Regions from separate parts of the Lutibacter sp. TH_r2 genome, predicted to be linked through region 1. Evidence: riboswitches for the same ligand, from Rfam matches in the RefSeq annotation. Region 1 holds a riboswitch; the other holds the start of a gene.

Evidence for each region. A riboswitch is a leader RNA that binds a small molecule or an ion and turns the genes downstream of it on or off. The one in region 1 is predicted to bind cobalamin.
Region 2: linked by a shared signal. The riboswitch ahead of nrdG (anaerobic ribonucleoside-triphosphate reductase activating protein) and the one ahead of R3X25_RS09635 (TonB-dependent receptor plug domain-containing protein) in region 1 are both predicted to bind cobalamin.

What each region holds. Positions count from the first base shown of each region.
Region 1 covers NZ_JAWMPV010000002.1:506,520-510,740, reverse strand. Annotated here, with positions in the region: gene R3X25_RS09635 (TonB-dependent receptor plug domain-containing protein) at 1-1,883, opposite strand, end outside; cobalamin riboswitch at 1,878-2,083, opposite strand; gene R3X25_RS09630 (ABC transporter substrate-binding protein) at 2,196-3,311, shown strand; gene R3X25_RS09625 (hypothetical protein) at 3,317-3,880, shown strand; gene R3X25_RS09620 (DNA gyrase/topoisomerase IV subunit A) at 3,887-4,221, opposite strand, start outside.
Region 2 covers NZ_JAWMPV010000004.1:227,996-232,216, reverse strand. Annotated here, with positions in the region: gene R3X25_RS12765 (6-pyruvoyl trahydropterin synthase family protein) at 1-346, shown strand, start outside; gene R3X25_RS12760 (DUF2892 domain-containing protein) at 408-617, opposite strand; gene R3X25_RS12755 (hypothetical protein) at 647-1,237, opposite strand; gene R3X25_RS12750 (adenosine deaminase) at 1,271-2,278, opposite strand; cobalamin riboswitch at 2,377-2,574, shown strand; gene nrdG (anaerobic ribonucleoside-triphosphate reductase activating protein) at 2,688-3,137, shown strand; gene nrdD (anaerobic ribonucleoside-triphosphate reductase) at 3,141-4,221, shown strand, end outside.

The sequences.
Region 1 (4,221 bases):
TAGTTTATGTTAATATTAAGATTTCTATTAGGCATTGGTCTGCTTGGCAACACAACATATTCTTTATTAAATACATTGTTTACCTTAACTCCAATACTAAACTCTTGATTTGTTTTTTGAATAATTTTATAATCTGCACCAACATTTCCAATATTGAAATACGGAACAGTATAACTATCTATATTATCGGTTGTTGTATATACTTCACCATTAAATAAATGTTGATAAAATGCACTAATTCTTTTAAAAGAATACCCTAAAGAAGCATTCATTAAATGCTTTGGCACATAGGTTAAGTAATTATCATTTTCTTTATCTTTTGCTATTGTGTAGCTATAATTTAAATTGAAACTAAAGTTGTGATTTTTAATATTCTTATTAAAATCAGCAGTAAACTCAATTCCTTTATTTTCCGTTTTATCCAAATTAATTGGCACCCAAATTCCAGGTCTTTCCGGATCTCCACTTGGTGTCCAAACAATTTTATCTTCAGAGTCGATATAGAAAAATCCTACATCTAATTTTAAATTATTTATATTATATACAAACCCTATTTCACTTTGTACAGAAGTTTCTGGTATTAAATCTTCATTTCCTTGTCCTGGCCAATACAAATCGTTATACGTTGGTACTCTGTAGTTTTTAGAACCATTAATTCTAACTAAAATATTTTTAAAAGTTTTAATATCAGCTCCTAAAGCAAAAATTAAAGGTACATTGTAATCCGAATTAAAATCTTTTCTAATTTTAGCGTTTATATTTATTAAATTACTAAGGCCTTGTGTGTATATAATTGATTGAGAAAATTGTCTTCTATTTTTTTCTTCAATCTGGTCTGTTTTTCCAAAAGCAGATTCATATTCAGAAAAAGTTTCAACACTTGAATTTTTAGCTATCTTATAATTAAAATCATATTTAAAAATATATCTTTTAGACTTTCCAAAGTTATAACTACTACTATTTTTATCTATGTAATATCTGTATTCTTGTTTTAAAAATGCAGCTTTTAAAGTATGTGAAAATTGATTTTTATGATAGTTATATGTTACTACATTTCGTAAATTATAATCTTTATATTTTTCTTTTGCCGCTGAAGGATTTGGTAAAGTTCCCGAAAACTCTCGTTCACCTGTGTAATTTGAAGAATATAAACTTAACTTACTGAAATTAGATAACTTATAAGCTAAACTTAAATTAAAACTTAAATTGTCAAAGGCACCATTTTCGTTTTTTAAATCGGTTCCTAACCACTCATAATCATTATCAGATATATTGTATGAAACTCCAAATTTAACAGCCAATTTTTCACTTCCATAAGAAAATTTGTACAAATTATTAAAGGTATTATAACTTCCAACTGAAGAGACAATTTGATTTTTTAATCCAGTATTAAAAGTTAATTGATTGTTTAAATGAACCGTACCACCTATTGCTCCCGAACCAAATTCAATACTTCCTCCACCACTTCTAACATCTATATTGTCAGTTAAATTAACCGATAATGAATTAAATCCTGTTTGTCCGTTATTTAATGAATTTATATTAATTCCGTTCCATACAACAGCTGTATTCGAAGCACTTGTTCCTCTAAAACTAGCAGAACTTGTTCCTCCTGCTCCATATTCTTTTAAATAAATTGGAGAATTAAATCTTAATAAATTAGTGAAAGACTCTGTGTTTTTAATAATTATAGAATCGGAAAGTGTTAGTACTTTATAACCTTTAGAGTACTTTTTTAGCTTTGCGCCACTAAGGTTCACAACTTCTAATTGTTGAACACTATCTAACTGTCCAAAAATTTGAATTGAAACTATTAAAAATAAAATACTGAATTTAAATTTCACCTTAAAAACTTTTTCACCCGAAAGTTTATTAATACTCACTTTTTTAGTTACGGCAGGTCTCCTGGCTTGCGTATTGTTAATTCCTTCCCATTCTAAAATTTGAACAGTGGACAAAGTTTTTAACAACCACCTTAAAGGCTAAGCTTACAGTTGCGGGTACAGCTTCGGAGTTTAACCGAATTCCCTTTTCACGCTATTATATAATAATATAATAAAGAACCATAATCTGTGGCAAAAGTAATTATTTAAGATGAATTAGTGTCTTTATTTTTTAAAAATATTACATTTGCTAAAATTTTAAAAAAAATCCTTTTTCTTTGATGTGATAATTATGTCAACAATAAAAAAATTATGAAAAAAATACAACCTACCTTTTATTTAATTTTATTGTTAACTATATTTTCTTGCAATACTAATTCAGAAAAAAAAATTACAAACAATAGCAAATCAGTTATAAAATATGCAAAAGGATTTGATATTGTAAAAACTGGAGACCAAACCAATTTAATTATAAAATCTCCATTTCCTGATGCTAAAGAAAAAACCATTTATAAAATAGTTTCAGAAAAGTCATCTAATATTAATGAAATTCAAACACCTTTAAACTCTATAGTAGTTACTAGTACAACTCATATTCCTGTATTAGAATTATTAAATGTTGAAAATAAATTAGTTGGGTTTCCAAATACAAATTTTATTTCTTCAAAAAAAACACGTGATTTAATTGATAAAAATGTAGTTAAAGATTTAGGGCATCCAGACCACATTAATACTGAAAGTCTATTAGAATTAAAACCTGATATAGTTATGGGATTTTCAGTAAATGGAAATACTAAAATGTTTTCAACTATCGAAAAAATTGGTATCCCTGTTATTTTTAATGGTGCTTGGTTAGAAGAAACTCCTCTTGGAAGAGCTGAATGGATTAAACTATTTGGAATTTTATTTGATAAAGAAAAACTAGCAGATAGTGTTTTTACTAAAATTGAAAAAAGTTATTTAGAGGCCAAAAAAATAGCTTTAAATTCTAAAACAAAACCTTCCGTTATTTGTGGTGGTTTATATAGAGATGTTTGGTATATGCCTGCTGGAAATAGTTTTGAAGCTACTTTTTTAAAAGATGCAAACACTAATTATTTATGGAAAAATAGTAGTGGAACAGGAAGTCTATCATTAAATGTAGAAAATGTATTTGATAAAGGTCAAACTGCAGAGTTTTGGTTTTCTCCAGGAATGTACAAAACTAAAAATGATCTTGAAAAAAGCAACCATATTTCTTCTAAAATGGATGCTTTTAAAAATAACTCTATCTTTTCATATAATAATACTCAAGGTGAAACTGGTGGAATAATTTATTTTGAACTATCACCTATTAGACCAGATTTAGTTCTAAAAGATTTAATAAAAATTACTCACCCTGATTTATTGCCTAATTATAATCTTACGTTTTATAAAAAATTAAATTAAAAATTATGAAAAGATTACGCCCTAAATCTAATATTGATGAGCTTTGCTACCCATATATTTATGAAGAATCTTTATTATGTGATTATGAGATTTTAACTGATGATTTAACTCGAACGGTTGGATGGGCTATTAATGATTTAGGTGTTTTAAGAAAACAATTTCCAAAAAGTATCGAATTAAAAAAACTAGAGGAAGAATTAAATTGGATTCTTCCATTGTGTTATCATTTAAACGGTTCTATTAGAGGTGAATTGGCTATTACAGAAGAAGATCACCATCAACTATTAAAAAACTATCGAAGTTTTAAAACCATTACTGAAAAATCTATTTCTGGCTTTGTTTTACCTGGTGGAAAATCTCCTGTAGGAATTTTAAACAAATGTTCTTCTATGTGTAAACAAGCAATTAGATTAATGGTTAAAATACATAACGAAGAACAAAAAGAAGTTTCAGATATTTTACCAAAATTTGCTAATTTATTATGTAATTATTTTTTTACTTCAACAGTGTTAATAAACCAAGTTACTGGTTTTAAAGAAACTCCATTTATAAGTAAAAGTTACAAGTAATTTTTTTTAAAATAAAGCAGTTTGCCCATCATTATCTTTTGAATTAGAATCTTCAGAATCATCAACAACTTCTTCGTCATTCACTTCAACATTATCAACAATAGGTGGTTCATATGGTAAAGGCTCTAACCTATTTACTGTTCTTATTTTTTCTGTAGTTAACTGATTACCGAGCGCTTTAATTCCTTTAACAGCTATAAACTCTTCTAAATTAATTTCCATATCTTCTAAACTACGTTTTGAAAATACAATTTCAACCATTGGTCTATAATCTGTAGAAACAATTTCTAATTGTGATTTTGGATGTTCCGATATAAACAATTCTTCTTTATTTGGATTGT
Region 2 (4,221 bases), on a different contig from region 1:
GACAGATGCTAGAAATGCAACTGTTTTTGGTAAATGTGCCAACCCTAATTATCATGGGCATAATTATGAGTTGATTGTAGCTGTAAAAGGTGAGATTCATCCAGAAACAGGTTTTGTAATGGATATGAAAGTTTTAAAACAACTTATTGAAACTGAAATTGAGGAAAAATTTGATCATAAAAATTTAAATGAAGAAGTTGAAGAATTTAAAACGTTAAATCCAACTGCTGAAAATATTGCAGTAATTATTTGGAATAAATTACGTTCCAAAATTGATGCTAAACTAGAAATTACTATTACTTTATATGAAACACCTCGAAATTTTGTAGTGTATTCTGGAGAGTAAAATTTAAGAAAGAAATGTAAAAAAAAGCCTGCTAAATTTTAGCAGGCTTTTTTTTTAAGTTTTATTTTTTAGGAACTTTACAAGTATTTATTCCAAAAATAGAATATAAGGGACAATTACTAATAACACTGGTAAATAAAAATACACCACCAATTATTAATGCAATTATACCCACAGTTCCTGATATTGTTCCAGTAAAATATAGAACTGCTATAACAATTGCTATAATAACTCTAATTATTTTGTCTGCAGAACCCATGTTTTTTTTCATAATTGATTGTTTTTAGTTAAAGTCTAAAGTTACTCTTTTTTTTGCTTGTTCAGTTCATCTTGTAACTGTCTACGTACTTTTTGTTCACGTTCAAGAGCAGTTTTTCTATGATTTTCAAATTCTTCTTCAGTCTCTTTCAATCTATCTTTAACTTCTTTGGTAATTGAATTACTTTGCTTAAATCTACCAATAAAAATAATTAATAACGCAATTAAACCTCCAATAATAGAGAACATAATTGTTTTAAAAAGTCCTTTTTTTATTTGAAGACCTAAAAGTGAAATACTTTGATTTTCATTTGTTAAACTAGTTACAGTTTCTTTTGCACTTGCAATAGCTGTAGTTAAACTATCAATTTTACTTTTTTGCGAGCTTATTGTTTTATAGTTGACTATAATTTCATTTTCTGAAACTTTTAATGAATCAGATACATTTTTTTTCAGTTTTAATATCCAAGTTGAAGGAACTACTTTATATTGTTGATATTTATTAGATTTATTAAATAAATATTCAAACTGATTTTCAACAGAACCTGTATCTATAAATTTTTTGGTTGCTTGGCTAAATACCGAAGTTGAAATAAATAATAATACGATTGCTGTTAAGCAAAAATTTCTCATAATATATGTTTTGAACTATAACGAACCTTATTTTTACTTATTGTTGTTGTAGTAAATTTCTAATTGTTTTATAAATGCTTCTTTTTTAGCATCTGAAGCTAAAGAATATTGAAAAGAATTTTTAGCAAGTTCATAAATTTCCTCTTTAGTTAAATCTAATGCTTTTTGAATTTCAATAAAGTTCTGATTTACTTGTCCACCAAAATATGCAGGATCATCAGAGTTTATGGTTGCTTTTAGTCCTTTTTTTAGCATATTTTTTAAAGGATGATCTTTTAAATCTTCAACAACTTTTAGTGCAGTATTTGATAATGGACAAACAGTTAAAGCTAAATCTCTTTCAATAATATCAGCCACTAAATTTTCATCTTGCAAGCAGTTATTTCCGTGATCTATACGTTTAATGCCTAGTAAATCTATTGCTTCCCAAACGTAATCTGCATCACCTTCTTCACCAGCATGAGCTACAGGAATATATCCTTCTTTTATAGAAGCTTCAAAAACTTTTATAAATTTTGATGGAGGATTTCCTTTTTCAGAAGAGTCTAAACCTACAGCCGTAATTTTATTTTTAAAAGGTAGTGATTGTTCCAAAGTTTTAAATGCATCTTCTTCACTTAAATGGCGTAAATAACTCATAATTAATAATGAAGAAACATTCAAGTTTTTTTCAGCATCCTTACAAGCTTTTGAAATTCCATTTATTACAGTTTCAAATTTAACACCGCGTTGTGTATGTGTTTGTGGATCGAACATAATTTCTGTATGTAATACATTTTGCTCGGCACATTTTTCTAAATAGCTATAGGTTAAATCGTAAAAATCTTTTTCAGTAATTAAAACATTTGCACCTTGGTAATAAATATCTAAAAAATCTTGTAAGCAGCTAAATTTATAGGCTTCTTTAATTTCTTCAATAGAGTTATAAGGAATTTTAATGTTGTTTCTTTTAGCAATTTCAAACATTAATTCAGGTTCAAAAGTACCTTCAATATGTAAATGTAATTCTGCTTTAGGCAGTTTTTCTATAAAATTAATCATAGCGCAAAAGTAATTATTTAATTCAGGTTTTTCAATTTTGTTTATAACTCGTTAATAAGATTAATTTGTCCACTTTATTTCGAGTTCAAAATCTTTATAAATTTGAAAATGAATTTGGTTCCGCTACAACAAATTGTTGTAGGATTAAAAGGGAATATGGTGAGAATCCATAACTGTTCCCGCAGCTGTAAGCTTTAAAGTACTGTTTTACATCTTTTGCCACTGTCAATATTAAGTTACGGGAAGGCGTAAAACTAAAGTAAGTCAGAAGACCTGCCAGAGTTCAACAAGAAATAAAATCTTCGGGAGAAAGATTTTGTTGAAATAAATTATAGAAAGCAATATTTAGTAATTGTTCAATTCACTTGGTTTTAAACCATGTGATGTTGTATATGTAATTTTTATAAAAATGAATTATTCTGATTTAACAATAACCATGCAAGAAGTTCCGGGTGAAATTAGCATCTGTTTTTCTATTTGTGGTTGTAAATTAAACTGTAAAGGCTGTCATTCTAGTTACTTATGGAATATGAATAATGGAAAGTTATTATCAGAAGAGTTGTATAGAAAAACTTTAAAAAAGTATAAAAATTTAGCAACTTGTATTTTGTTTATGGGAGGAGAATGGCATGAGAAAGAATTAATTAACTATTTAAAAATAGCACAATCTCAAAATTTTACAACTTGTTTATATTCAGGAGAACTATCAATTTCTAATTCAATAACTCAACATTTAACTTGGATAAAAACAGGACCATGGATTGAAGAATTAGGCGGTTTAGATTCTCCAAAAACCAATCAACAATTTAGAGAAGTTAAAACCAATCAACTATTAAACCAATTATTTAAAAAAAATTAAACTATGATTAGATTATCTGAAAAACAGCTTGCAAAAAAAATTAATTTCATTCAAAATTATATTAATTCAAATAATGCCGCAGATGGTTCAGCTGTTGATGCCAACGCAAATGTAACTTCAAAAAACATTGCAACTATGGAAGCTGAATTGAATAAAGATATTAATATTCAGGTAAATAGAAGTTTGGTTAAAAATAAAATAAGTGAATTGTTTGGAGAGGATTTATCACAAGAATATATCCGCCAGATTGAAAATCATGAAATATATGTACACGATGAAACTTCATTAAAACCCTATTGTGTATCAATAAGTATGTATCCTTTTTTGTTTGATGGATTAACAAAACTTGGAGGAGAAAGCAAAGCACCACAGCATTTAGAGAGTTTTTGCGGAGAATTTGTGAATTTAGTTTTTGCAATTAGCTCTCAATTTGCTGGCGCTTTAGCTACTGTGGAGTTTTTGATGTATTTCGATTATTTTGCACGTAAAGATTATGGAGATAATTATTTAGAAACAAACGGTAAATTAGTTTCAAATCATTTACAGCATGCGGTGTATGCTATAAATCAACCAGCGGCAGCCAGAGGTTACCAATCTGTTTTTTGGAATATTTCATTATATGATGAAGCGTATTTTAATAGTATGTTTGGAGATTTTGTGTTTCCTGACATGTCTAAACCTAGTTGGGAACATTTAAAAAAAACACAGCAATTTTTTATGAAATGGTTTAATGCTGAACGTGAAAAAGCAGTGTTAACTTTTCCAGTTGTTACTGCAGCTATGTTAGTAAAAGATGGAAAACCAGTTGATAATGATTTTGCCAATATGTGTGCTGAAGAATTGAGTGAAGGGAATTCGTTTTTTATTTACCAATCTGAAAATGCAGATAGTTTAGCATCGTGTTGTAGGTTACGTAATGAAATTAGTGACAATACATTTAGTTACTCACTAGGAGCTGGTGGTGTTGCAACTGGTTCTATAAATGTTATTACGCTTAATATGAACCGCTTGATTCAGAAAGGTAAAGATTTAAAAAGTGAAATAGAAAAAATTCATAATTATCAAGTAGCGTATAGAAAATTAA